Regions from separate parts of the Geodermatophilus sp. SYSU D00815 genome, predicted to be linked through region 1. Evidence: predicted binding sites of a transcription regulator. Region 1 holds the regulator's gene; each other region holds the start of a gene.
What was found. The regulator LexA, encoded in region 1, represses DNA repair genes until DNA is damaged. The targets are predictions, from matches to a motif close to TCGAACANNTGTTCGA.
Positions count from the first base shown of each region.

Region 2: ACI78S_RS09980 (DUF222 domain-containing protein) is a predicted target of LexA. The motif match lies at 2,561-2,576, and genes of this name have one in related genera.
Region 3: ACI78S_RS14405 (DUF6504 family protein) is a predicted target of LexA. The motif match lies at 2,687-2,702, and genes of this name have one in related genera.

Region 1 covers NZ_JBJGYO010000015.1:45,410-53,222, forward strand. Annotated here, with positions in the region: gene dapF (diaminopimelate epimerase) at 1-142, shown strand, start outside; gene ACI78S_RS16570 (hypothetical protein) at 139-354, opposite strand; gene ACI78S_RS16575 (MFS transporter) at 364-1,644, opposite strand; gene ACI78S_RS16580 (ArsR/SmtB family transcription factor) at 1,714-2,241, shown strand; gene hflX (GTPase HflX) at 2,318-3,733, shown strand; gene ACI78S_RS16590 (phosphatase PAP2 family protein) at 3,800-4,543, shown strand; gene ACI78S_RS16595 (hypothetical protein) at 4,548-5,585, shown strand; gene lexA (transcriptional repressor LexA) at 5,608-6,402, opposite strand; gene ACI78S_RS16605 (LysM peptidoglycan-binding domain-containing protein) at 6,622-7,203, shown strand; gene ACI78S_RS16610 (hypothetical protein) at 7,356-7,813, shown strand, end outside.
Region 2 covers NZ_JBJGYO010000006.1:234,548-242,360, forward strand. Annotated here, with positions in the region: gene ACI78S_RS09965 (HPP family protein) at 1-229, shown strand, start outside; gene ACI78S_RS09970 (hypothetical protein) at 257-415, opposite strand; gene ACI78S_RS09975 (hypothetical protein) at 500-745, opposite strand; gene ACI78S_RS09980 (DUF222 domain-containing protein) at 1,261-2,556, opposite strand; gene ACI78S_RS09985 (aldo/keto reductase) at 2,677-3,531, shown strand; gene ACI78S_RS09990 (DUF6910 family protein) at 3,561-4,481, shown strand; gene ACI78S_RS09995 (FAD-binding oxidoreductase) at 4,608-6,023, shown strand; tRNA gene ACI78S_RS10000 (tRNA-Leu) at 6,083-6,163, opposite strand; gene ACI78S_RS10005 (DUF3618 domain-containing protein) at 6,253-6,480, shown strand; gene ACI78S_RS10010 (DUF427 domain-containing protein) at 6,497-6,994, shown strand; gene ACI78S_RS10015 (TetR/AcrR family transcriptional regulator) at 6,998-7,612, opposite strand; gene ACI78S_RS10020 (EAL domain-containing protein) at 7,747-7,813, shown strand, end outside.
Region 3 covers NZ_JBJGYO010000011.1:86,252-94,064, forward strand. Annotated here, with positions in the region: gene ACI78S_RS14390 (phytoene desaturase family protein) at 1-1,269, opposite strand, end outside; gene ACI78S_RS14395 (GNAT family N-acetyltransferase) at 1,275-1,862, opposite strand; gene ACI78S_RS14400 (YbaK/EbsC family protein) at 1,859-2,404, opposite strand; gene ACI78S_RS14405 (DUF6504 family protein) at 2,802-3,152, shown strand; gene ACI78S_RS14410 (SAV_6107 family HEPN domain-containing protein) at 3,152-3,649, shown strand; gene ACI78S_RS14415 (DNA polymerase III subunit alpha) at 3,646-7,386, shown strand; gene ACI78S_RS14420 (VOC family protein) at 7,568-7,813, shown strand, end outside.

The DNA.
Region 1 (7,813 bases):
CGGCGCCGCCACCGGCGACGTCGTCGTCGACGTGCCCGGCGGCCGGCTCTCGGTCCGGATCGACGGCGCGACCACCGTGCTCACCGGCCCGGCCGTCGTCGTCTCGGCCGGCGAGCTCACCGGGGAGTGGCTGGCCGGCTAGGGGTTGTCCGGGCTGTCGGCCCGGTTCTCCGGCTCCTCGGTGGGCGGTTCGGGCTTGTCGGCCGGGCCGACGTTGCCCTCGCCCGCCGGCCGGCCCTGCCCGGTGTCCTGGCTGCCGCCGAAGAGCACGTTGCGCGGCGGGTCGAGGCCCGCCGGGTCCGCGCCGGGGTCGTCGACGTCGTGGCTCGTGCTGGTGGCACCGGTCTCGCTCATGCGGGCCACCTACCCGGCGGAGGTGCTGCTCACCCGCGCGTCCCCGGCGGTCGCGTCCCACTCGCGCGGCAGGTCCCGCATGCGCACCAGCGGGCTCGCCACCACCCACACCGCGGCGAGCCCGTTGACGGCGACGGAGATCCACAGCGTCGGCACCACGCCGAGCCAGGTCCCGAGCGCCCCGCCGAGCAGGGCGCCGAGCGGCTGGGTGCCGAACACGATGAAGCGCACCGAGGCGTTCATCCGGCCGAGCAGGTGCGGCGGGCACAGGCGCTGCCGGAAGCTGACCTGGGTGATGTTGTAGGCCACGACCGCCCAGCTGAACCCGAACCACCCCAGGACCAGCAGCACCGCCGGGGCGCCGAGGACCGCCAGCGGGACCAGGGCGGTGAACGGCAGCAGCACCACCGACGCCAGCGGGATGGCCCGCCCCTCGCCGACCCACCGGGCGAAGCGCGCCCCGGTCACCGCGCCCACCAGGCCGCCCACCGCGCCGGCCGCGAAGACGATGCCGACGGTGCTCTCCGACAGCCCGAGCTCGCGCAGCGCGTAGAGCACCAGGAGCGCGCCGCTCATCGCGCCGGCGAAGTTCGCCGTGCCGGTGCAGGCGACGATCCGGCGCAGCAGCGGGTGGCGGACGACGAAGGCGAGCCCCTCGGCGATCTCCACGCGCAGCGGCCGGCGGGTGGCGCGGTCGGGCACCGCCTCGACGTGCCGGATCCGCCCGATGAAGAGCGCCGACAGGAGGAAGGACAGGGCGTCGAACGCGATGAGCAGCGGCGCGCCCAGGACCCGGAGCAGGACGCCGGTGATCCCGGGCCCGGCCACGTGGGCCACCGCGCGGCTGCTCTCCAGCTTGCCGTTGCCGTCGACGATCTGGTCGGGCGTGACCAGCGTGGGCAGGTAGCTCTGGTAGGCGATGTCGAAGAAGACCGTCGCCGTCCCGGTGACCGCCGCCACCACGAACAGCTGCGGCAGGCTCAGCAGGTCGAGCCACCAGGCGATCGGCAGCGAGGCCAGCGCCGCGGCCCGGACCAGGTCGTTGACCACCATCACGCGCTTGCGCCGCCACCGGTCGACCCAGGCGCCGGCCGGCAGGCCGATCAGGAGGAACGCCGCCGTCTCCAGCGCGGTGAGCACCCCCATCTCCAGCGGGGTGGCGTGCAGCAGCGTGACGGCGAGGACCGGCAGCGCCAGCAGGGTGATCTGCGTGCCGACCTGGCTGACGGTCTCCGCGGCCCACAGCCGGCGGAAGTCGCCGTGCCGCCAGAGGCTCTCCGGGGTGCTCACGGCGGGAAGCCTCCGCCGACTGATTGGGGAAAGTCAATCAGTCGGCGGCGTGTCGCCTAGGCTCGCGGCGTGACCGAGCCGGAGGTGCCGTGGATCCGCGGGGAGAAGCGCCGGGCCACCGACGCGGAGTACCGCGCCGTCGCCTCCGCCGTCCGGCTGCGGATCCTGCGGTTGTGCGCGTCCGAGGCGCTCACCAACAAGGAGCTCGCCGAGCGGCTCGGCCGCAACCCCGCGACGGTGCTGCACCACGTGCGCACGCTGGTCGACACCGGCTTCCTCGCCGCGCAACCCGCCCGCCGGGGCGCCCGCGGCTCGCGGGAGGTGCCCTACCGGGCCACCGGCAAGAGCTGGCTGATGGACGTCGACGACCGCCCGAACCCCGCCCGCGACCCCATGCTGGCCGCCTTCCTCGAAGAGGTCGCCGAGGTGGGGGAGGAGCGCCTGCAGAGCAGCCGGCTGGGGCTGCGGCTCGCGGCCGCGGACCTCGAGGAGTTCCGCCGGCGGCTGCACGCCCTGCTCGACGAGTACGCCCGCCGGCCGCACGAGCCGGACGGCGAGCGGTGGTCGTTGTACCTCGGGATGCACCCGGAGGCGTGATGCGTTGTACCCGGCGATGACATCTGCTGCAGGAACCCAGGTGACCGTGTCGGACCCACGTGCCACGCTGGACCCGATGACCACCGCTCACGAACGCCCCCTCGTCGACGAGCCGGACGACACCACCGGCTCCTACGCCCTCGAGGAGCGCGGTGCCCTCCGGCGCGTCGCCGGGCTGTCGACCGAGCTCTCCGACATCACCGAGGTCGAGTACCGCCGGCTGCGCCTGGAGCGCGTCGTGCTGGTCGGCGTCTGGACCGAGGGGACGGCGGCCGACGCCGACCGGTCCCTCGCCGAGCTCGCCGCGCTGGCCGAGACCGCCGGCTCCGTCGTCCTCGAGGCGGTCAACCAGCGCCGCTCCACGCCCGACGCCGGCACGTACGTCGGCTCGGGCAAGGCCGCCGAGATCCGCGACATCGTCGCCGCCACCGGCGCCGACACCGTGATCTGCGACGGCGAGCTGACCCCCGGCCAGCTCAACGCGCTGGAGAAGATCCTCAAGGTCAAGGTCGTCGACCGGACGGCGCTGATCCTCGACATCTTCGCCCAGCACGCCAGCAGCCGGGAGGGCAAGGCGCAGGTCGAGCTCGCCCAGATGCAGTACATGCTGCCGCGGCTGCGCGGCTGGGGTGAGTCGCTGTCCCGGCAGGCCGGTGGCCGCGTCGCCGGCGGTGGCGGGATCGGCACCCGCGGCCCCGGTGAGACGAAGATCGAGACCGACCGGCGGCGCATCCGGGCCCGCATGAGCAAGCTGCGCCGCGAGATCGCGGGCATGGCCACCGCGCGGGCCACCCAGCGCTCGAGCCGGGGGCGCAACGCCGTCCCCAGCGTGGCGATCGCCGGGTACACCAACGCCGGCAAGTCGAGCCTGCTCAACCAGCTCACCGGCGCCGGCGTGCTCGTGCAGAACGCGCTGTTCGCCACCCTCGACCCGACCGTCCGCCGGGCGCAGGCGCCCGACGGCCGCGAGTACACGCTGACCGACACCGTGGGCTTCGTGCGGCACCTGCCGCACCAGCTGGTCGACGCGTTCCGGTCGACGCTCGAGGAGGTCGCCGCCGCCGATCTGCTGCTGCACGTGGTCGACGGCTCCGACCCCGACCCGCTCGGCCAGATCAACGCGGTGCACACCGTGCTGTCGGAGATCGACGCCGCCGCCGTGCCCGAGCTCGTCGTCGTCAACAAGGTCGACGCGATGACCGAGGACGACGTGCTCGCGCTGCGCCAGGCGCTGCCCGGCGCGGTGTGGGTCTCGGCGAAGACGGGGCTGGGCATCGACCGGCTCCGCGACGAGGTCGCGGCGCGGCTGCCGCACCCGGACGTCGACGTCGACGTGCTGGTGCCCTACGGCCGCGGCGACCTCGTGGCCCGGGTCCACCGCGACGGCGAGGTCCTCTCCGAGGAGCACGAGGCCGGGGGCACGCGGCTCACCGCGCGCGTCGACGGCGCCCTGGCCGCGGCCCTGGAGGAGTTCGCGGCGCCGACCGCCTGAGCGGCGCGCGCCACCCGTCCGGGCGATGGAGATCACGATCGGGTCACGGCCCGGTACCGTGACGCCGTGACGAGCGGCGCGGTGCGACGGCCACCCGGCGACCCGTCCGCCGTTCCCGGCCCGCCGCCGGAGCCGGGCCGCGCCGTCTCGGACGGCCGGCCGTCCTGGTGGCTGGCCGGGGTGGCGGCGGTGGTCACCGCCGTGGTCACCGTCGACCTGCTCAGCCGCGGCTGGTTGGAGTGGATGGACCTGCGGGTCTCCGAGGTCGTCAGCTCCTGGGGGCTGCGCGACTCGGCGGCGTACTGGCCGGTCTGGGCGGTCACCCAGCTCGGCGGCCGCGGGTTCATCCTGCTGATGCTGGCCGTGCTGGTCGGCTACACCTGCTGGTCGCGCCGCACGCTGCTGCCGCTGCTGCGCGTCCTGGTGGCGCTCTTCCTGCTCACCGTGGTGGTCTACGGCTTCAAGTACGGCACCGGCCGCACCGCCCCGGCGTACCCCGGCTCGTTCTTCCACCGGGACGGCGAGTCCTACCCGTCGGGCCACGTCGCCAACGCCGTCCTCATGTGGGGCGTCGCCCGCTGGCAGGCCGTGGAGTTCGGGTTGCCCGCCCGGGTGCAGCGCGCGCTGTGGTGGTTGTCGATCCTGGGCCCCGTCGCCACGGCCGTGGCGATGGTGTCGCTGGACTTCCACTGGGTCACCGACGCGGTCGTGGGCGGCGCCGTCGGCATCCTGCTGCTGGGCGTGGTGCATGCACTCGACGCGACGGTTCTGTCACGCTGGGTTCGTGCCCGAGACGGCCGGTCCGCGTAGTCGCGTGCCCGCGCGCCTCCTGACGGCCGGCGCGCTCGTCGCGACGCTCGCCCTCGGCCCCGCCGTCCCCGCCGGCGCGGCGCCCGCCGCACCCGGGTCGGCCGCCGGTGGCTCCGGCGCGCCGCAGACGCTGTGCCAGGTCACCGATCCCCGGCTGGCCGAGCTGTCGGGCCTGGTCGTCGTGGGCGACCGCATGGTGGCGATGAACGACGGCGGCGAGCAGCTGGCCGTCCACGTGCTCGACGCCGCCTGCCAGGTGGTGGAGTCGCGCACCGGCACGGTCGACCCCTACGACCCCGAGGACCTGGCCGTCGGCGCGGACGGCACGGTGTGGCTGGCCGACATCGGCGACAACCGGCTCGACCGGCCGACGGTCGCGCTGCTGGCGCTGCGGCCGGACGGGAGCACCGGCGTCCACCGGCTGACCTACCCCGACGGTCCGCACGACGCGGAGTCGCTGCTGCTGGCCCCGGACGGCACCCCGTACCTGGTCACCAAGGAGGTGCTCGGCGCGAGCGGCGTCTACCGGCCGGCCGCGCCGCTGGCCGACGGCGGGACGGTGCCCCTCGAGCGCGTCGGCACCGTGAGCTTCACCCTGACCGGCACCCAGGGCGGTCCGGTAGGCCGGGCCGGCCAGCTCATGGCCACCGGGGGAGCGGTCTCCCGCGACGGGCGTCTGCTGGCGCTGCGCACCTACACCGACGCCTACGTGTGGCCGCTGAGCGGCTCCGACGTGCCCGGTGCGCTCGCCGGCGAACCGGTGCGCCTCGCCCTACCCGCCGAGCCGCAGGGCGAGGCGATCAGCTTCAGCGCCGACGACCGCCAGCTCGTGGTCGCCGGCGAGGGGCCACCGGGGAACGTGACGCTCGTGGCGGCGACCGCCCAGCTGGCACCGGTGGCCGCCGCGGCGTCGTCGGCCGCGCCCGGCGCGACCGGCGCGGGCCCGCCCACCTTCACCGCGGCGCTCGTCGCCGCGGCGGTCGCCACGATCGTCGTGGGGGTGGGCAGCCTGCTCCGGCGGCTGCGGCGGAGCGGGGTCTAGGACCCCGCCCCGCGGGCCGGGCTCAGACCCGGCGCAGGACGGTGACGACCCGGCCGAGGATCGTCGCGTCGTCACCCGGGATGGGCTCGTACGCTGGGTTGTGGGGCAGCAGCCAGACGTGCCCGTCGCGGCGCTTGTAGGTCTTGACGGTGGCCTCGCCGTCGATCATGGCCGCGACGATCTCGCCGTTCTCGGCGGTCGGCTGCTGTCGCACGACCACCCAGTCGCCGTCGCAGATCGCCGCCTCGACCATCGAGTCACCGGCCACCTTGAGCATGAACAGCGTGCCGTCGCCGACCAGCTCGCGCGGCAGCGGGAAGACGTCCTCGACCGCCTGCTCGGCGAGCACCGGCCCACCGGCGGCGATCCGGCCCACGAGCGGGACGTAGGTGGGCGCCGGCGCCGCGTCGTCGGCCACGGGGGCCGCGGGCAGGGCGTGGTCGCCGGGCAGCCGCACGTCGAGGGCGCGGGGGCGGTTGGGGTCGCGGCGCAGCCAGCCCTTCTTCTGCAGCACCGACAGCTGGTGCGCGACCGAGGACGCCGAGGAGAGCCCGACCGCCTCGCCGATCTCCCGCACCGACGGCGGGTAGCCGCGCCGCTCGACCGAGTCGCGGATGACCTCGAGGACACGGCGCTGCCGCTGGGTGAGCCCGTCGCCGGCGTCCGCGCGGTCGGGGAAGGCGCGGACGGCGGCCGTCCGCTCCTCCGTCGCCGTCCCGGCCGGCTCCGCGGTGGCCGCGGCCCGGCGCCGGGTGCTCGTCCCCGTGCCGTCGCCGGCTGCCCGGCGACCGCCCGACGTCCCCCTCGTGCTCGCCACGTCTCCTCCTCGCCCGCCGGGCCGGTGCCCACCGTCCCACGCGTCCGTCCGTCGTCGTGGCAGACGGTAGCGCTGTCGACGCGAAGAATCAAACACACGTTCGAAGGGCGGCCGTGTCGGGTCGCTTCTGTCGGCGCGCTCCGGTAGACATCGATCAGGCGTTCGATTCGAACAGACGTTCGAGAACGCGACGGGTCCGCAACGTCGGGAGGAGTGGCCGTGGGAAGCGTGCAGCAGGCCGTGCTGGAGTTCGACGAGGCGGTGCAGGCGCCGTGGCGCCCGTCGCTGCGGGCCGTGGCCCGCCCCGCGCACCCCGTCCGCCCGGCGGTGGAGGTCCCCGGTCCGACGCGCGCCCGGGTCGGGCGGACGCCTGCCGCCGTCCCGCCCCCACCCCGCCCGCGCCGCCCGGTACCCGGCCGGGCGCCGGGCGGTCGGGCGCCCGCCGCGCCGCCGGCGCCGACCGTGCGCACGGTGCACGGAGGGTGCACGCCCCGGCGGCGGCCGCGGCCGGCCCCGGTGCGGCTCACCCGGCGAGCCCGCCGGATGGCCGTGGTCCTCGCGCTCGGCGCCGGGGTGGCACTGGGGGCCTGGGTGGGGCCGCTCGTCACGGGAGGGGACGAGGCCGGCCTGCAGCTGGTGGGGGAGAGCCGCGTGGTCGTGCGGCCGGGTGACACGCTGTGGTCGATCGCGGGCACGCTCGCCCCCGGCCAGGACGTCCGGGCCGTGGTCGACGCCCTCCAGCGGGTCAACCACCTCGACGGCACCGCGCTGGTGCCGGGGCAGGTGCTGGAGCTGCCCTGAGGTCCCCCGAGCGGGGCGGTGGGGTCGACGGACGGGCGGCCGGCCGCAAGGACACCGACAAGATCGAGGGCTCGACTTCGTCAACCCTCAGTACCCGAGCCTTCACGCTCTGTGCTGACCCGGACGCATACGGTCGTCGCGTGCCAGGCGCCATGGGAAGTCGTGCAGCGGTGTTCACCAGCCAGCCGCAGGCCGTCGAGGTCTACTCGGCGGGCGAGTGGCTGCCCGGCTCGCTCCTCGGCTGGCGGCACGACGCCGACGGCGGCTGCCAGGTGCGGGTCCGGCTCACCGTGGGTGGCGTCGAGGAGTCCGTGTGGACGGAGCTCGAGTGCCTCCGCCTGCCGGAGCGGCGCCTCGCGGTCGCGCCCACGTCGGCCGACGACCCCGCCGCCACCCGCAGCATGCGCCTGGCCGACGTGGCGACCGCCGGGGCGGCGCGCCGCGGGCGTCCGGCCGCGCCCGGGGCCGCGCGTGCGACGGGCACCGTGGCCGACCCGGCCGCGACCCGGGGGCTGCCGGCGTACCGGGGCGACGCGGCGAGCCGCGCGAGCCACCCGGCCGGCCGGCGCCGGCGTGCCGACTCCCGGGTCGTGGGGGAGACCGCGGAGTT
Region 2 (7,813 bases), on a different contig from region 1:
GTACGACCTGTTCAACCTCGAGGTCGTCGACCTCGACCCGGTCGCCAAGGTGATGACCAGCCCGGTGACGACGGTCGGCGTGGACACCCCGGTCGCCCGGCTGGTGGCGCTCATGACCGACAGCGGGCTGCGCCACCTGCCGGTGGTCGACGACGACGGTCGGCTGGTCGGCATCGTCACCCGCACCGAGCTGATCGCCGTCCTCAACCGGGCGCTCGTCGGCTCCTGACGGCGCCCGGGTGCGGACGAGGCCTAGCTAGACGTTGCCGTCGCGGTCCTCGGGCTTCTTCGACGTCTCCACCTCGGTCTCGGTGAGGGGGACGCCGCTGGCCTCCTCCGACCCGCCGCGCTCGACCGGCGCGTCCTGGCCGGCGGGGGTGCCCGTCGGGATCTCGTCGGGAGCCTGCTCGCTCATGTGGTGGTCCTTCCGCGTCGGTGGAGCCCTCCGTGTACCCCGCGGGCCGGAGGTGTGCACGGGAGGAATCCGATCCCCTCGCGGTCAGCAGGGCGGTGGCTCGGTGGTGGCGGTGAGGCCGTCGGGTGTGCTGACGGTCAGCGTCCCGTCGGGGGCGAGGTCGGAGCGGAATCCCGCCTCGTGCTTCGCCGGGCGGTCGCCGGTGCAGAACCCGGCCAGGTCGGTGGCGGCGGTGGGGCCGTCGGGCCAGGCGACGTGGTGGTCGAGCTCGCCGGCGCGGACCGGTCGGCGGCAACCGGGGAAGCGGCAGCGCCGGTCGCGGGCGCGCACGTGGCGGTCGAGCCCGGCCGGGGGCCGGTAGCGGTCGGTGGGGGCGGGCGCGCCCGCGCCGAGGCGAGGTCGTGGGTGCAGCGGTCGGGTCGTCGGCGGCAGGCCGACCGGCCGCAGTGCGCGACCCGGCGCAACCCGGGCAGGTCGGTGGGCGAGACGAGGGCGCCGGAGAGCGCGTCGACCAGGGCGATCCGCGGCCGCTCGGCCAGCCCGCCGCCGGCGGTGCGGTGCAGCAGGTCGGCCAGCGCCGCGCGGTCGGCGTCGGCCGCCGCGCGCAGCGCCGCCAGGGCCTCGGTGGTGGCGTCGACCCGGCCGGCCGTGCCCGCCGGCCGGGCGGTCTCACCGGCGGCGTCGGCGCACTCGGCGGTGGTGACCGTGCGCTCGGCGTGCCCGAGCGCGCGCCGCGCGGCGAGCACCGCGGCCGAGGCGTCGTCGACCGCGCGGTCGGCGTCAGCCCACCACCGGCCGCCGGCGCCGGATCCTCGAGCGCCGGTTCGTCACCGGGCGCGGGATCGTCACCGGGCCGCCGGATCGTCACCGGGCGCGGGATCGGTGGCGAGCCGCGCTTCGAGGTCGGCCCACCAGCGGTCGTCGAGCTCGTGCAGGAGCCGTTCGAACTCGGGGTCGAAGTCGTCGACGGTCACCGGCCGCAGCACCTGGACCGGGTCGGGGTCGTCGAACTCACCGGCCTCGAGGCGTCGTTCCCAGCCGGCCTCCCACTCGGCCAGCGCCGCCCGCATCTCGGGGGTGTACTCCCACGGCTCCCACCCGGGGTCGTCGAGGAACCGCTCGTCGAGCCGGTCCGGCGACGGCTCGCCGGTCGGGTCGGGCAGCGACGGCTCGCCGGTCGGCTCGGCCGTGGCCGCCGTGCCCAGCTCGGCGCCGGTGAGCGCGAGGAGCAGCTGACGGACCTCCTCGGCGGAGGCGACCCGGCCCTGCACCTCCCCGGGCCGGTCACCGCCGAGCAGCGTCTGCAGGTGGGCGACGACGGTGAGCACCACCCGGACCGGCGGGAGATCGGACTCGCCGGGGCGCAGCACCAGGTCGAGCAGGCAGTCAAGCATGCGGCGCGGCCGCGAGCGGTCGTCGTCGGGGTCGTCCGGCAGCGCGTCGGCGTGGGCCCCCAGCGCCGCGTGCAGCGCGTCGATCTCCGGCCCGGTGCCCACCACCGGGAGGGGCGCCAGCCCCTCCCCGCGCTCGCGCTGCCGGTGCACGCCGTGCTCGCGCACGGCTCTGAGCGCCCGCTGCGCGGCGTGGCGGGCGTCGCGGCGCTTGACCACCAGCCGGGTGCGGTCGCCCAGCTGGGGCGGGGTGGTGATCGTCCTGCGCGCGGCCCGGTCGGCCACCCAGCGCAGCAGCTCGGCCTCGACCTCGGCGCGGACCGCGTCGTCGGCGATCGGCGCGACGTGGTCCAGCAGCGGCCCGAGGTGTTCCGGGGAGAGCAGACCCGCCTCGAGAGCGGCCAGCGTGCCGGGCAGCCGCAGCTCGAGCGTGCGGGCCTGCTCCAGCAGCACCTGGGCCCTGCCCTGGCTGCGGGACAGGGCGATCGACACCTCCTGCGCCGTCCACGCCGACACCGGCTCGAGGACCTCGGGTCGGCGCGCCCGCCGCTGCGCTCCCATCGCGCCCGGCTCTCCCCGGGCCCGGTCGGCCGTGGCCGGCATCGACGCCGCGTACCGGGCCAGCGCTCGGGCCCTCTGCGCCGTCCAGCGCGCGATCTCCCGGTCGGCCTCCTGCACCGCGCCCAGCGGGCCGGAGGCGGGACCCGTCTGCGGCCCGAACACGGGCCACTCCGTCGACCGCTCCGCCATGCGTTCGATCATACGTTCGAACGGGGTGGGAGGCAACTTCTGCGCGGAGAGACTCCGCTGGTCAGCAGGCCGATCCGGGATGGGGGGAACACGGGCGGCCGCGGGCGCGCTGCGCCCGGCATGACCGTAGACGCAGCGTCCGACACGTTCCTCATCGGCGGGGACCTCCCCGTCCACCGCCTCGGTTACGGCGCCATGCAGCTGCCCGGCCCCGGCGTCTGGGGCGAGCCGGCCGACCGCGCCGCCGCCGTCCGCGTGGTGCGGGCCGCCGTCGAGCAGGGCGTCGACTTCATCGACACCGCCGACTCCTACGGCCCGGCGGTGAGCGAGCAGATCATCGCCGAGGCCCTGCACCCCTACCCGGAGGACCTGGTCATCGCGACCAAGGCCGGGTTCACCCGCACCGGCCCGGGGGAGTGGACCGTGCTCGGCCACCCCGCCTACCTCAGGCAGCAGGTCGAGCTGTCGCTGCGCTACCTGCGGGTGGACCGGATCGACCTGCTGCAGCTGCACCGCATCGACCCCGCCTTCCCGCTCGCCGACCAGCTCGGCGTGTTCCGGGAGCTGCAGGAGGAGGGCAAGGTGCGCCACGTCGGCCTCTCCGAGGTCTCGGTCGAGCAGGTCGAGGCGGCGCGGCAGGTCGTCGACGTCGTCAGCGTCCAGAACCTCTACAACCTGACCTACCGGAAGTCGCAGGACGTCCTCGACCACTGCACGCGGGAGGGCATCGCCTTCATCCCGTGGTTCCCGATCGCGACCGGTGACCTGGCCGCGCCGGACAGCCCGGTGGCGGCCGTGGCCCGCGAGCTCGACGCCACGCCCGCGCAGGTCGCGCTCGCGTGGCTGCTGCGGAAGTCGCCCGTGGTGCTGCCCATCCCCGGGACCAAGTCGGTCGAGCACCTCACCGAGAACATGGGTGCGGCGGGGCTGGGCCTCTCGGACGACGAGATGGCCCGCCTGGACGCCTTGGCCTAGACGGCGCGGGCCGTGGGCACAGGAGGGCCGTGCGGGTAGTCGTGGACGCCGTCCGGGCGCTGCGGTTCGACGACGGGACGCCGGTGCGCGCCGCCTCGGGGATCGCGCCGTTCGGCGACGGCTGGCTGGTCGTCCAGGACGACGCCACGGTCGCGGCCTGGCGCCGTCCCGACGGCACCGTGCCCGTGCGCGTGCTGCCGCCCGTCGAGGGGCACGACGTGTTCAGCGAGGCCGAGGGCACCAAGCACCTCAAGCCCGACCTGGAGGTGGCCTGCCCGGCCGAGGTCGACGGCGCCCCCGCCGTGCTGCTGCTCGGTTCCGGCTCCTCCGCCCGGCGCACCCGCGGGGTGCTGGCCCGCCTGGTGGACGGCCGGGCCGAGGTGTCGGCCACCGACCTGGCGCCCCTGTACCGCCGCGTCGCGCTGGCGATGGACGTCCCCGGCGACCAGCTCAACCTCGAGGGGGCCAGCCGGCACGGCGACCGGGTGCGCTGGTTCCAGCGGGGCAACCTCGCCTCGGGGGTGCCGTCGTGCAGCGTCGACGTCCCGCTCGACGGGCTGGTGGCCGCCGTCCTGGGCAGGGCCGACCCCGCGACCGTCGCGATCGCGGAGCCGCGGGCCTACCGGCTCGGTGAGGTCCGCGGCGTCGGCCTGGCGGTGACCGATGCCGTCGCGCTGCCCGACGGGCGGACGCTGCTGAGCGCGGCGGCCGAGGACACGCCCAACGCCGTCGACGACGGCCCGGTGGTGGCCACCGCCCTGGCGCTGGTGGACGACGCCGACGTGCTCGCCGTGGCGCCGATCGCCGAGGTGGGCGGCCGGGTGCACAAGGTGGAGGGGCTGGCGCTGCGCGAGGTCCGCGGCGACGAGGTGCGGCTGCTGGCGGTGGTGGACGCCGACGACCCGGGGCAGCCGTCGGCCGAGCTCGAGCTGCGCGCCGTCCTGGCCTGAGGGGCGCGCCCGGGCCGGGGACCTTCGCCCGTGTCCGCCGGCGCGGGACGGCCCCTACGGTGGGCGCTTCTCCGGCTCGGCGCCCAGCCGAGGGCGCCCGGCACGTCCGTCCGCCGAGGAGCAGCCATGACCCAGGCCCAGGCGCAGGTGTTGGACTCGCTGGCCGGTCGACTGACCGGACAGGTGATCCGCCCCCGAGACGAGGGGTACGAGCAGGCCCGGAGGGTCTACAACGGGATGATCGACGCGCACCCGGCGGCGGTCGTCCGGTGCGCGACCGCCGAGGACGTGGTCGCCGTGGTGCGCGCGGCGGCGGACTCCGGCATGACCTTGGCCGTGCGTGGCGGCGGGCACAGCGTGCCCGGCTACGGCACGGCCGACGGCGCGCTCGTCGCCGACCTCTCGGCCATGCAGTCGGTCGAGGTCGACCCGCAGCGGCGCACCGCCACCGCCGGTGGTGGCACGACGTGGGGCCGCTTCAACGACGCCGCGGCCGCGGTCGGCCTGGCCACCACCGGCGGCATCATCTCGACCACGGGCATCGGCGGGCTGACCCTGGGGGGCGGGGTCGGCTACCTGTCCCGCGCCCACGGCCTGTCCTGCGACAACCTCCTCGCCGCCCGGGTGGTGACCGCTGCCGGTGACCTGGTGACGGCCGGCGAGGAGGAGGACCCGGAGCTGTTCTGGGCGCTGCGCGGCGGCGGCGGCAACTTCGGCGTCGTCACCGACTTCACCTACCGGGTGCACCCGATCCCCGAGAACGTGCTGGTCGGCATCATGTTCTTCGAGATGGACGACGGTCCGGCGGTCTTCCGCTTCTTCGACGACACGCTGGCCGAGGCCCCGCGCGAGTACGGCGGCTACCCGGCCGTGCACCTGGCCGCCCCGCTGCCGTTCATCCCCGAGAACCGGATCGGGCAGCCCTTCGCGGTGGTCATCTCGTGCTGGACCGGCGAGATGGCGGCGGGGGAGCGGTTCCTCGACCGGTTCCGCCAGGTCGCCCTGCCCGCCGCCGAGCTGGTCGCGCCCATGCCCTACCCGGCGCTGAACGCGCTGTTCGACCCGTTGCTGCCACCGGGGCTGCAGCACTACTGGAAGGCCGCGTTCCTCACCGAGCTGACCGACGAGGCGATCGCCGCCCACATGGAGCACGGGGCGCGCATGCCGGCCGACACCTGCGCCATGCACATGTACACGCTGGACGGCGCCCCGCAGGAGGTGGCCTCCGACGCGACCGCCTTCGGGCACCGCGACGCCCGGTACGTCGCGAACATCGCCGGCATGTGGCCCGACCCCACCCAGAACGAGCGCAACACGGCGTGGGTCCGCGACTACTTCGCCGCCATCGCCCCGCACTCGAAGCCCGGTGGGTACACCAACTTCGCGTCGGGTGACGAGCAGGACCGCGCGGCGGAGAACTACGGCGCCAACTACACCCGGCTCGCCGCGCTCAAGCGCCGCTACGACCCGGACAACCTGTTCCACCTGAACCAGAACATCCCGCCGCTGGCGGTCCCGGCACCACGGCCGGGCACGGTCTGACCGAGGGCTCCGGCCGGCCGTCCACGCGGGCGGCCGGCCCGCCGGCGTGCCCGCACGCGTGCGGGAGGCGGGAGTCGAACCCGCACGCCCGGAGGCACCAGATCCTAAGTCTGGCGTGGCTGCCGTTACACCACTCCCGCGCGAGACCTGCAGTCTAGGAGTCGCCCGGACGGGTGCGCCGCGACCACGCGGGCGCGCTGCGGCGGGCGTGGTCTGGCAGGCTGTCGCCGTGCCTCGCGACCCTCGACAGATCCAGCTGGAGATCGACGCCGCCCGCGAGTCGCTCGCGGCCACCCTGGACCAGCTGGTCTACCGGAGCAGCCCCTCGCGGCTGAAGGCCAAGGGGCAGGCCGCCGCGCAGCAGTTCCTGGCCACCCCGGTGGGCATGGCGGCCGTCGGCGCGGTGGGCCTGCTGCTCACCGTCGTCGTCGTCCGGCGCATCCGCAACAACGACTGACGCCGAAGGGCGGGGTGTGAGCTCCCCCCGCCGCGATCCCGTCGGGCCCGGCCAGGAGTCGGTCTGGGACTACCCGCGCCCGCCCTCCGCCGAGGTCACGCCGCGCCACGTCGTCGTCGAGCTGGGCGGCCGGGTCGTGGCCGACACCACCCGGGCGGTCCGGGTCTGCGAGACCAGCCACCCGCCGGTGTACTACGTGCCCCGCGAGGACGTCGCCGCCGGGGTGCTCGAGCGCGCCGCGGGCGGTTCGTGGTGCGAGTGGAAGGGCGCGGCCACCTACTGGGACGCCGTCGTCGGGGGCCGGCGCCACCCGGCGGTCGGCTGGTCCTACGAGCGGCCCACCGCCGGTTACGCGCGCCTGCGCGGCGCGGTGGCCTTCTACCCGGGGCGCGTCGACCGCGCGCTGGTCGACGGCGAGCTCGTGCGGCCCCAGCCGGGGGACTTCTACGGCGGGTGGATCACCGACGAGGTGGTCGGCCCGTTCAAGGGCGGACCGACCACCCTGGGCTGGTGAGGCTCAGGCCGCCCGCCTGAGCAGCGGCAGCACCACCGTCTCGAGCACGTCGTCGGCGTAGGCGTCGTCGACCGGCTCGCCGGTGAGCAGCCACCGCTGCACCAGCAGCGCGCTGGTCATCTCCGCCGAGAGGCTGCCGCTGACGCCCGGCTGGAGCTCCCCGCGCTCCTCGGCCCGCTGCCAGACCTCGTCGAACGCGCTGCGCCACACGCCGAGCGGGCCGCTGCGGAACGCCTCGGCGAGCGCCGGCTGGTGCGGCACCGTGGACAGCAGCGACAGCGTCGCCGCGCCGACCGGGCCGTTGATCACCGTGACGAGCCGGCGGAGCAGGATCCGGAGGTCCTCCTCCAACGACCCGCTGTCGGGCGCCGTCGCCTCCTCGCGGTTGAGGTCGGCGATGGTGTCGACGACGAGGTCCTGCTTGGTCCGCCAGCGGCGGTAGATCGTCGCCTTGCCCACGCCGGCCTCCGCGGCCACGGCGTCCATGGTCAGCGCCCCGTACCCGACGTCGGCCAGCAGCCGCAGGATGGCGGCCCGGATGACACCGTCCCGGCTGGGGTCGCGGGGGCGCCCGCCCCTGCTCGCTCGCGGGTGGTCGAGGGTCGTCATCGCGGCCATGGGCAGACTTTAGACACTAAACCCAGGAATGCCAGTGCCCTGGCCCGTCAGTTGAGACATTCCCGGGTCGGAACTGATCCTGCCGCACCGCGCGCCTGTGCGGGAGGGGGCGTGCGGTCGGTCATCCTCGGGAGGTGGGCACGCAGCAACACCAGCGCTGGGAGGTGCCGGGTCGGGCGACCCGCGCGCTGCTGGCGACGC
Region 3 (7,813 bases), on a different contig from region 1:
GACCGCGGCGATCAGCCGGTCGGCCTCGGCGTCGGCGAGCGCCGTCCAGTCGCCGCCGTCCCGCAGCTCGTACGGGTACCACTGGCCCCACAGCGTGACCACGTGCCGGCCGGGCGGGGCCAGCGTCGGGTCGCTCGCGGAGAACGACATGGCCAGCGGGACGGGCACGCGCGGCAGCCGGCCGGCCTGCCAGTCGCCGTGCGCGGCGGCGAGCTCGGCGCGGTCGGTGCACAGCAGCTGCAGCCCGGCCAGCGCCTCGGGGCCCGCGCCGGGGTAGGACGGCGGGGCGTCGGTGAGGCAGCGGACCACGAGGCCGAAGCCGTTGCCCAGCGGCGGGTCGGCGTCGGCCAGCGCCGGGGGAGCGGCGTCGCCGGCGAGCTCGCGGGTGGCCAGCACGTGGCAGGCGGCCACGACGGCGCCGGCCGCGATCCGCCGTCCGGACGCCGTCTCCACGCCGGTGACCCGGCCGTCGGCGGTGAGCAGCCGGGTGGCGGCGTCGCCGAGCGCGACCCGGCCGCCGTCGGCCTCCAGCCGGCGGCGCAACGCCTGCGTGAGCCCGCCGGAGCCGCCGACCGGGTGGCCGGGGGGCACGTCGTGCAGCAGCGCCACCCAGCCGACCATCGCCGCGGTCCCCGGCTCGCTCGTCGCCGGGCCGGACTGGGCGCCGAACCAGGCCAGCGCCGCCTTGAGCCGCTCGCTGGTGAACCACCGGTCGAGCAGCGCGTCGCCGGAGCCGAGGAAGTCGGCGGCGAGCTCGCCGCCGGGCGTGCGGGGCCGCCCGCCGCGGGGCGCGCCCAGCGGCCAGAACGCGCGCAGCAGGTGGCCCGCCGCCGGCCGCCCGCCGAACGCGGCGACGACGGCGCGGCTGCGCGGCCCCCACACCGCGACGAAGCGCCGGTAGGCCGCGGCGTCGGCCGGCCCGCAGGCCGCCGCGATCGAGGCGCAGGTGGCGTCGAGGTCGGTCGAGAAGACCAGCGGCGGGTCGCCGGGGGCGAAGCCCCACGGGTCGCAGTCGACGTACTCCAGCCCGTGGGCGGCCAGGTCGAGCTCCTCGACGATCCCGCTGTGCCGCACGATCACGTGCGCGCTCGAGCCCCGGTCGACCCGCACGCCGGGCCAGCGCTCCACGGTCGAGACCGCCCCGCCGAGGACGCCGTCGCGCTCCACCACCTCCACCGAGAGCCCGGCACGGGCCAGGTAGCAGGCGGCGACCAGGCCGTTGTGGCCCGAGCCGACGACGACGGCGTCGGCGGTGGAGGTCGGCGGCACGCCGGTCAGGTGCCGGCGGGGCGCAGCGGCAGGCGGGCGCCGAGGATGGCGAACGGCCGGGAGTCGCCGGGGAAGTGGTGGCCGCGGGCGAGGTCGACGAAGCCGTCGGCGTGGTACAGCCGGAAGGCCTTCGTGTCGGCGTCCGGGGTCGACAGCAGCGCCGCCGGGTAGGGCAGGTCGGCCAGCAGGGCGTGCAGCAGCTGCCGGCCCAGGCCGCGGCTCTGGTGATCGGGGTGCACGTGCAGCTCGCACACCTCGAAGGCGCCGGGCAGCCAGCGCTTCGCCGTCCGCCGGTCGAGGGCGGCGCGCACCTGGTCGTGCCACCACTGGCCGGGCGCGACCAGGTAGCCGTAGCCGAAGCCGACGAGCTCCTCGGCGGCGGCGTCCTCGCCCCCGCGGGTCTCGGCGAAGGCGCCCACCGCGCGGAAGCCCGGACGCTCGGTGTGCTGCATCGCGTAGCCGTAGCGGCCGGCGACGACCGAGGGGTCGTAGCCCATGGCCAGGCCGTAGATGGCCAGCGCCTCGTGCATGTGGTCGCGGATCCACCGCACGGGCAGCTCGGTGACCCGCGTCGCGGGCCTGGTGCCGGTCACGGTGCCTCCACCGCCTCCTCGACATGGGATCCGGTGACATGGGATCCGGTGCTCGGCTCGAGGCCGCCGCCGACCTCGGCCGCCGTGCCGGCGGTGAGCCGGAGCAGCTCGTCGTAGCTGGTGGGGAAGACGGCCATGGGGTGGCCGGCCGAGGCCCACACCTGCTCGTAGCGGGCCAGCTCCACGTCGACCAGCGTGCCGATCGGCTCGGGGTGGCCGATCGGGGCCACCCCGCCGATCGGCTGCCCGGTGTGCCGGCGGACGAAGTCGGGCGAGGCCCGCCGCACGCGCGGGACGCCGAGCAGGCCGGCCACCTGGACCTCGTCGACGCGGTGGCCGCCGCTGGTCAGGACCAGCAGCGGCGCGCCGTCGACGTCGAACACCAGGCTGCTGGCGATCGCGCCGACCGGCACCCCGAGCTGCGCGGCGGCCTCGGCGGCGGTGCGGGCGCTGCCCGGCAGCTCGCGCACCGGGCCGACGGCGCCGGCGGCGGCCAGGAGCTCCGCCATCTCGGCGACCCGTGGGTGCGCGGGGCGGGTCATGGGGGAATCCTGCCACCGGCGCGGGGGCCCGCGCCCGCCAATCCGCCGGGCGCGCGCCTTCTCTCCCGGCTCTTCCGGCTCCCTCCCGGCTCGTTCCGGGCCGGATCGGCGATCCGGTCGCTCCCGGAGCCCGTGGCGACCGGCTCGCCGGTGTGGACGCGGCGGGCTCCGGCCGTCCCGGAAACCGTCGGTGGTGGCTGGTGCAATCGGCTCGAGGTGGGCGGCGCGCCGGGAGCCGCCCGACTTGACGGGCCCGCACCCGTCCGGTGTACTTCTCGGTGTTCGAACAGGCGTTCGAACGACAGGTGGGTTCGGGCGCAGCCGACTCCCGCCGCTCCCGGGTCTTCCCCGCCCGGAGCGGCGGGCCGGCGGCGGAGGCGGAGCAGGGGAGTGTGCGATGAGCCGGGTGCTCGGCAGGGCTGCGGTCGGGGGACCGACCCAGCTCGGCGAGGAGGTCCAGGTCGAGCGCGGCCCGCTCGGCCCGGCGCAGTTCTGGCGCGGGCAGTCGCGCTACGTCGTGGGCGAGCTGCTCGACTCCTGGGTGGAGACCGCCCCGTGGTGGCGGCAGCACGCCGTGTCCTCCCCGGGGTCCTCCTCCGGCGCCTCGGCCGACCTGGTCGCCTCCCGCGAGGTGTGGCGGGTCGAGGCGGTGCGGGCCGGTCGGTCGCGCATGAGCTTCGCCGGGGTCTACGACCTGTCCTGGGACGCCGCCGGCAACCGCTGGTGGCTCGTGCGGGTGCACGACTGATGGGCGCCGCGCGAGCCATGTCGTTCGAGCCCGCCGACCAGCTGCCCCTGCCGCCGCCCCTGCCCCCGGCGGCGGCGGGGCTGCTCGACCAGGCGCGCCGCTCGCTGGCCGAGGCCGCGGCGTGCACTGACGACCCGCGCCGCCGGTACGCGACCGCGCACCTCGGCGCGCTGCGCGGCGCCGCCGCCGTGCTGGCCGCCCGCACCCGCCCGGAGGCCGGGCGCCGGCGGCCGCGCAGCGCCTGGGTGCTGCTCGGCCAGGTCGCGCCCGAGCTGGGGGAGTGGGCCACCTTCTTCGCCGCCGGGGCCGCCAAGCGCGCCGCGGCCGAGGCGGGCCTCTCCCGGGCGGTCACCGAGCGCGAGGCCGACGACCTCGTCCGCGACGTCGGCGCCTTCCTCACCGTGGTCGAGCACACCCTCGGCACCCTCGTCCCGGAGCCGGTGCGGCCGGCCGCCACCCGTCCCCGGGTGGTCGGCGGGTCCGGCCGCCGGCGGTGACGGCCGACCCCTTCGTCCACCTCCACGTCGCGTCGGGCTACTCGATGCGGTACGGCGCGAACCATCCCGCCGACCTCGTCGCCCGGGCCGCCGAGCACGGCATGACCGCGCTGGCGCTCACCGACCGCGACGGCCTCTACGGCGCGGTGAAGTTCGCGCTCGCCTGCCGGTCGGCCGGCGTGCGGCCGATCTTCGGGGTGGACCTCGCGATGGCGCCGGCCGTCGACTCCGCCGTCCCGCGGCCCCTGGCCCGGCCGCTGGGGGAGGCGTCGCAGCTGAGCCGGCCGCCGGCCACCCGCCGGGTGCCGGCCCGCGGCGGGGCCAGCGTCGACCCGCGGCTGCCGCGGGTCACCTTCCTCGCCCGCGACGGCGCGGGGTGGCGCTCGCTGTGCCGGCTGACCAGCGCCACCCACCTGCGCGGCACGCGGGGCGAGCCGGTCAGCTCCCTGGCGGTCGCCGCGGAGCACGCGACCGGGCTGGTCGCGCTGCTCGGGCCGGACTCGCCGGTCGGGCGGGCGCTGGCCACCGGCCGGGCCGACGAGGCCGTCGCCGCGCTGGCCGCCTGGCGCGCGGTGTTCGGTCCCGGGCGGCTGGCGGTCGAGCTGGTCCACCACCGCGGCCGCGGCGACCGGGCGCGGGCGGCGGCGATGCTGCGGTTCGCCGCCGAGCAGCAGGTGCCGGTGGTGCTCAGCAACGCCGTCCGCTACGTCGACCCCCTCGACGCGCCCACCGCCGACGTCCTCGACGCCTCCCGCCGGCTGGTGCCGCTGGACCTGCGGCACGTCGACCGGCGCACCGCCGAGGGCTACCTGAAGTCGGGCAAGGAGATGGCCGAGGTGGCCGAGGACCTCGTCGGCCCCGACCGCGACGCCGCGCTGCGGCTGCTCGAAGGCACCGCGCGGCTGGCCGAGCAGTGCACCGTCGACGTCCGGGACGACCTCGGCATCGGCACGGTGCGCTACCCCGAGCTCGACGTCGTCACCACCGCCGCCGAGCAGGGGATGGGCCCGTCGCAGGTGCTGCGCGCCCGCTGCGAGGCGGGCCTGGGCCGCCGGGGGATGGCGCTGACCGAGCGGGTGCGGGTGCGGCTGGAGGAGGAGCTGGGCGTCATCGACTCCCTCGGCTACCCGTCCTACTTCCTCACCGTCGCCGACGTGGTCGACCTCATCAAGAGCCTGAGGGTGCGCGCGGCGGCGCGCGGGTCGGGCGCCGGCAGCCTGGTCACCTACCTGCTCGGCATCTCCGACGTCGACCCGATCCGCTACGGCCTGCTGATGGAGCGCTTCCTCTCCCCGCTGCGCCACCAGCTGCCCGACATCGACATCGACGTGGAGTCGGCCCGCCGGATGGAGGTCTACGACGCGGTGATCGAGCGCTTCGGCGCCCACCGGGTCAGCTGCATCTCGATGATGGACACCTACCGGGTGCGGCACGCCATCCGCGACGTCGGCGCCGCGCTGGGCATGCCGGTCGCCGAGGTCGACGCGATCGCCAAGGCGTTCCCGCACATCCGGGCCAACCAGGTGCACGCCGCGCTGCGCGACCTGCCCGAGCTGCGGGCCAGCCGGATGGGCTCCAGGCGCGGCGGCGGCACCGGCGACCTGGACCTGCTGTTCGACCTGGTCGCCCGGCTCGACGGGCTGCCCCGGCACATCGCCCTGCACCCGTGCGGCGTGCTGCTCTCCGACGCCACGCTGCTCGACCGCACCCCGGTGGAGAACAGCTTCCTCGGCTACCCGATGAGCCAGTTCGACAAGGACGACGTCGAGGAGCTCGGGCTGCTCAAGCTCGACCTGCTCGGCATCCGCATGCAGTCGGCGATCGCGCACGCCCTCGACGAGATCGAGCGGGTCGACGGCGAGGTCGTCGACATCGACGCGATCCCGCGCGACGACCCGACGACGTTCGAGCTGATCCGCAGCACCCGGACGCTGGGCATGTTCCAGATCGAGTCGCCGGGGCAGCGGGAGCTGGTCGGCAAGTTCGGGCCGCGGACGTTCGAGGACATCGTCATCGACATCTCGCTGTTCCGGCCCGGGCCGGTGAAGAGCGACATGGTGACCCCGTTCCTCATGGCCCGCAACGGCTGGCGGGAGGCCGAGTACCCGCACCCCGACCTCGAGTTCTGCCTGGAGGAGACCGCCGGCGTGGTGGTCTTCCACGAGCAGGTGCTGCAGATCGTCTCCCGCATGACCGGCGTGACCCTGGCCGAGGCCGACGAGGTGCGCCGGGCGCTGGGGGAGAAGGACGCCCACCCGGAGGTGCGCGCCTGGTTCGTGCCACGGGTGCTGGACGCGGGCTACCCGGTCGAGGTCGCCGAGCGGGTGTGGGAGGTGCTGGCCGCCTTCGGCTCGTTCGGCTTCTGCAAGGCCCACGCCGCCGCGTTCGCCCTGCCCACCTACCAGTCGGCGTGGCTCAAGGCGCACCACCCGGCGGCGTTCCTCGCCGGGGTGCTCACCCACGACCCGGGCATGTACCCGAAGCGGCTGATCCTCGACGACGCCCGCAACTTCGGCATCCGCGTGCTGGGCCTCGACGTCAACGCCTCGGCGGGCAGCTACCGGGTGGAGCGGCTCGACCCTGACCCTGAGGTGGAGCTGGAGACCGGGGACGAGGGGTGGCGGCGCCCGGAGTGGATGCCGGAGGCGATGCGCGCGCCGTCCCGCTACGGCATCCGGCTCGCGCTGGCCGACGTCAAGGGGATCTCCGAGGACGAGGTCGGGCGGATCGTCGACGGCCAGCCCTACCGGTCGCTGGCCGACTTCTGGCAGCGGGCCTCGGTGTCCCGGCCGGTGGTCGAGCGGCTGGTGCTCGCCGGCGGGTTCGACTCCCTCTACGGCTTCGGGGTGCGCGACCGGGAGGCCGGCCGGCCCACCCGCCGCCGTCGGCAGGTGACCCGCCGCGACCTGCTGCTGCAGATCGGCGAGCTGGACCGCTGGACCCGCAGCGGCGCCCGGGCCGGCTCGCGCGGCCAGCTCAGCCTCGACCTGATGGGGCTCGACGTCCCCGACGACGAGGCCCTCCCCGACGACGAGGCCGTCCCCGACTGGGCCGACAGCAGCGGGCTGCCCGAGTTCACCGACGCCGAGCTGGTGCGGGCCGAGCTCGAGGTGCTCGGCCTCGACGCCAGCCGGCACGTCGTCGACTTCTACCGGCGCTTCCTCGCCGAGCTGGGCGCCGTCCCGGCGGGCGAGCTGCTCACCTGCCGCAGCGAGTCCGAGGTGCTGGTGGCCGGGGTGAAGGTGGCCACGCAGACGCCGCCGATCCGCTCCGGCCGCCGGGTGGTCTTCGTGACCCTCGACGACGGCACCGGCTGCACCGACTCCACCTTCTTCGAGGACGTGCAGGGTCCCTACGCCGCGACGGTCTTCCACTCGTGGCTGCTGGTGGTCCGCGGGGTGGTCCGCCGCACCGGGCCGCGCGGGGTCTCGCTGCGGGCCACCGGGGCGTGGGAGCTGCCGGCGCTGCACGAGGCCTGGGAGACCGGTGGGCTGACGGCGGTCGCCGAGCAGATGGTCGCTCCGGGCCAGTACACCGAGCAGGCCATCGCCGGGGCCGCGGCGTCCCACGGCTCGCGGCCGGTCGTGGTGCGCCCGGTGCTGGTGCACCCGACCGGCTTCCGCATGTCGCCCTACGCCGACATCAAGCCGGCGGGGGAGGACACCAAGGTCGCCGCCCGCCGGGCCGCGGCACCCCGCAAGCTCTGGCACTCCAGCCCGGGCAGCTCCGGCCACTGAGGCCGCGGTCCGCAGCCGGTGATCCGCGAGATCGGGGAAGCGGGGCCGTGGGGTGGCGTCGCGGACCCCCGGATCCCCGAGACCACGCGCCGTGCTCCGCCGATGAGTCCTCGGCCGCGCGACGGTCCCACCGGGCGAGAGCCTCCCGAGAGGGGGCGCATCCCGAGAGAGGACGGCGACCATGCCGAAGACCGTGATCTGCCTGTGGTTCGACACCGAGGCCGAGGAGGCGGCGCGCTTCTACACCTCCGTCTGGCCCGACGCCGAGATCCTCGGCACCGTGCGCTACGGCGCCGAGGCCCCCGAGCGCGAGGGCCAGGCCCTGACGGTGTCCTGGCGGCTCGGCGACACCGAGTACGTGGGCCTCAACGGTGGCCCGCAGGACTGGGCCTTCAGCGAGGCCATCTCCTTCCAGATCATGTGCGCC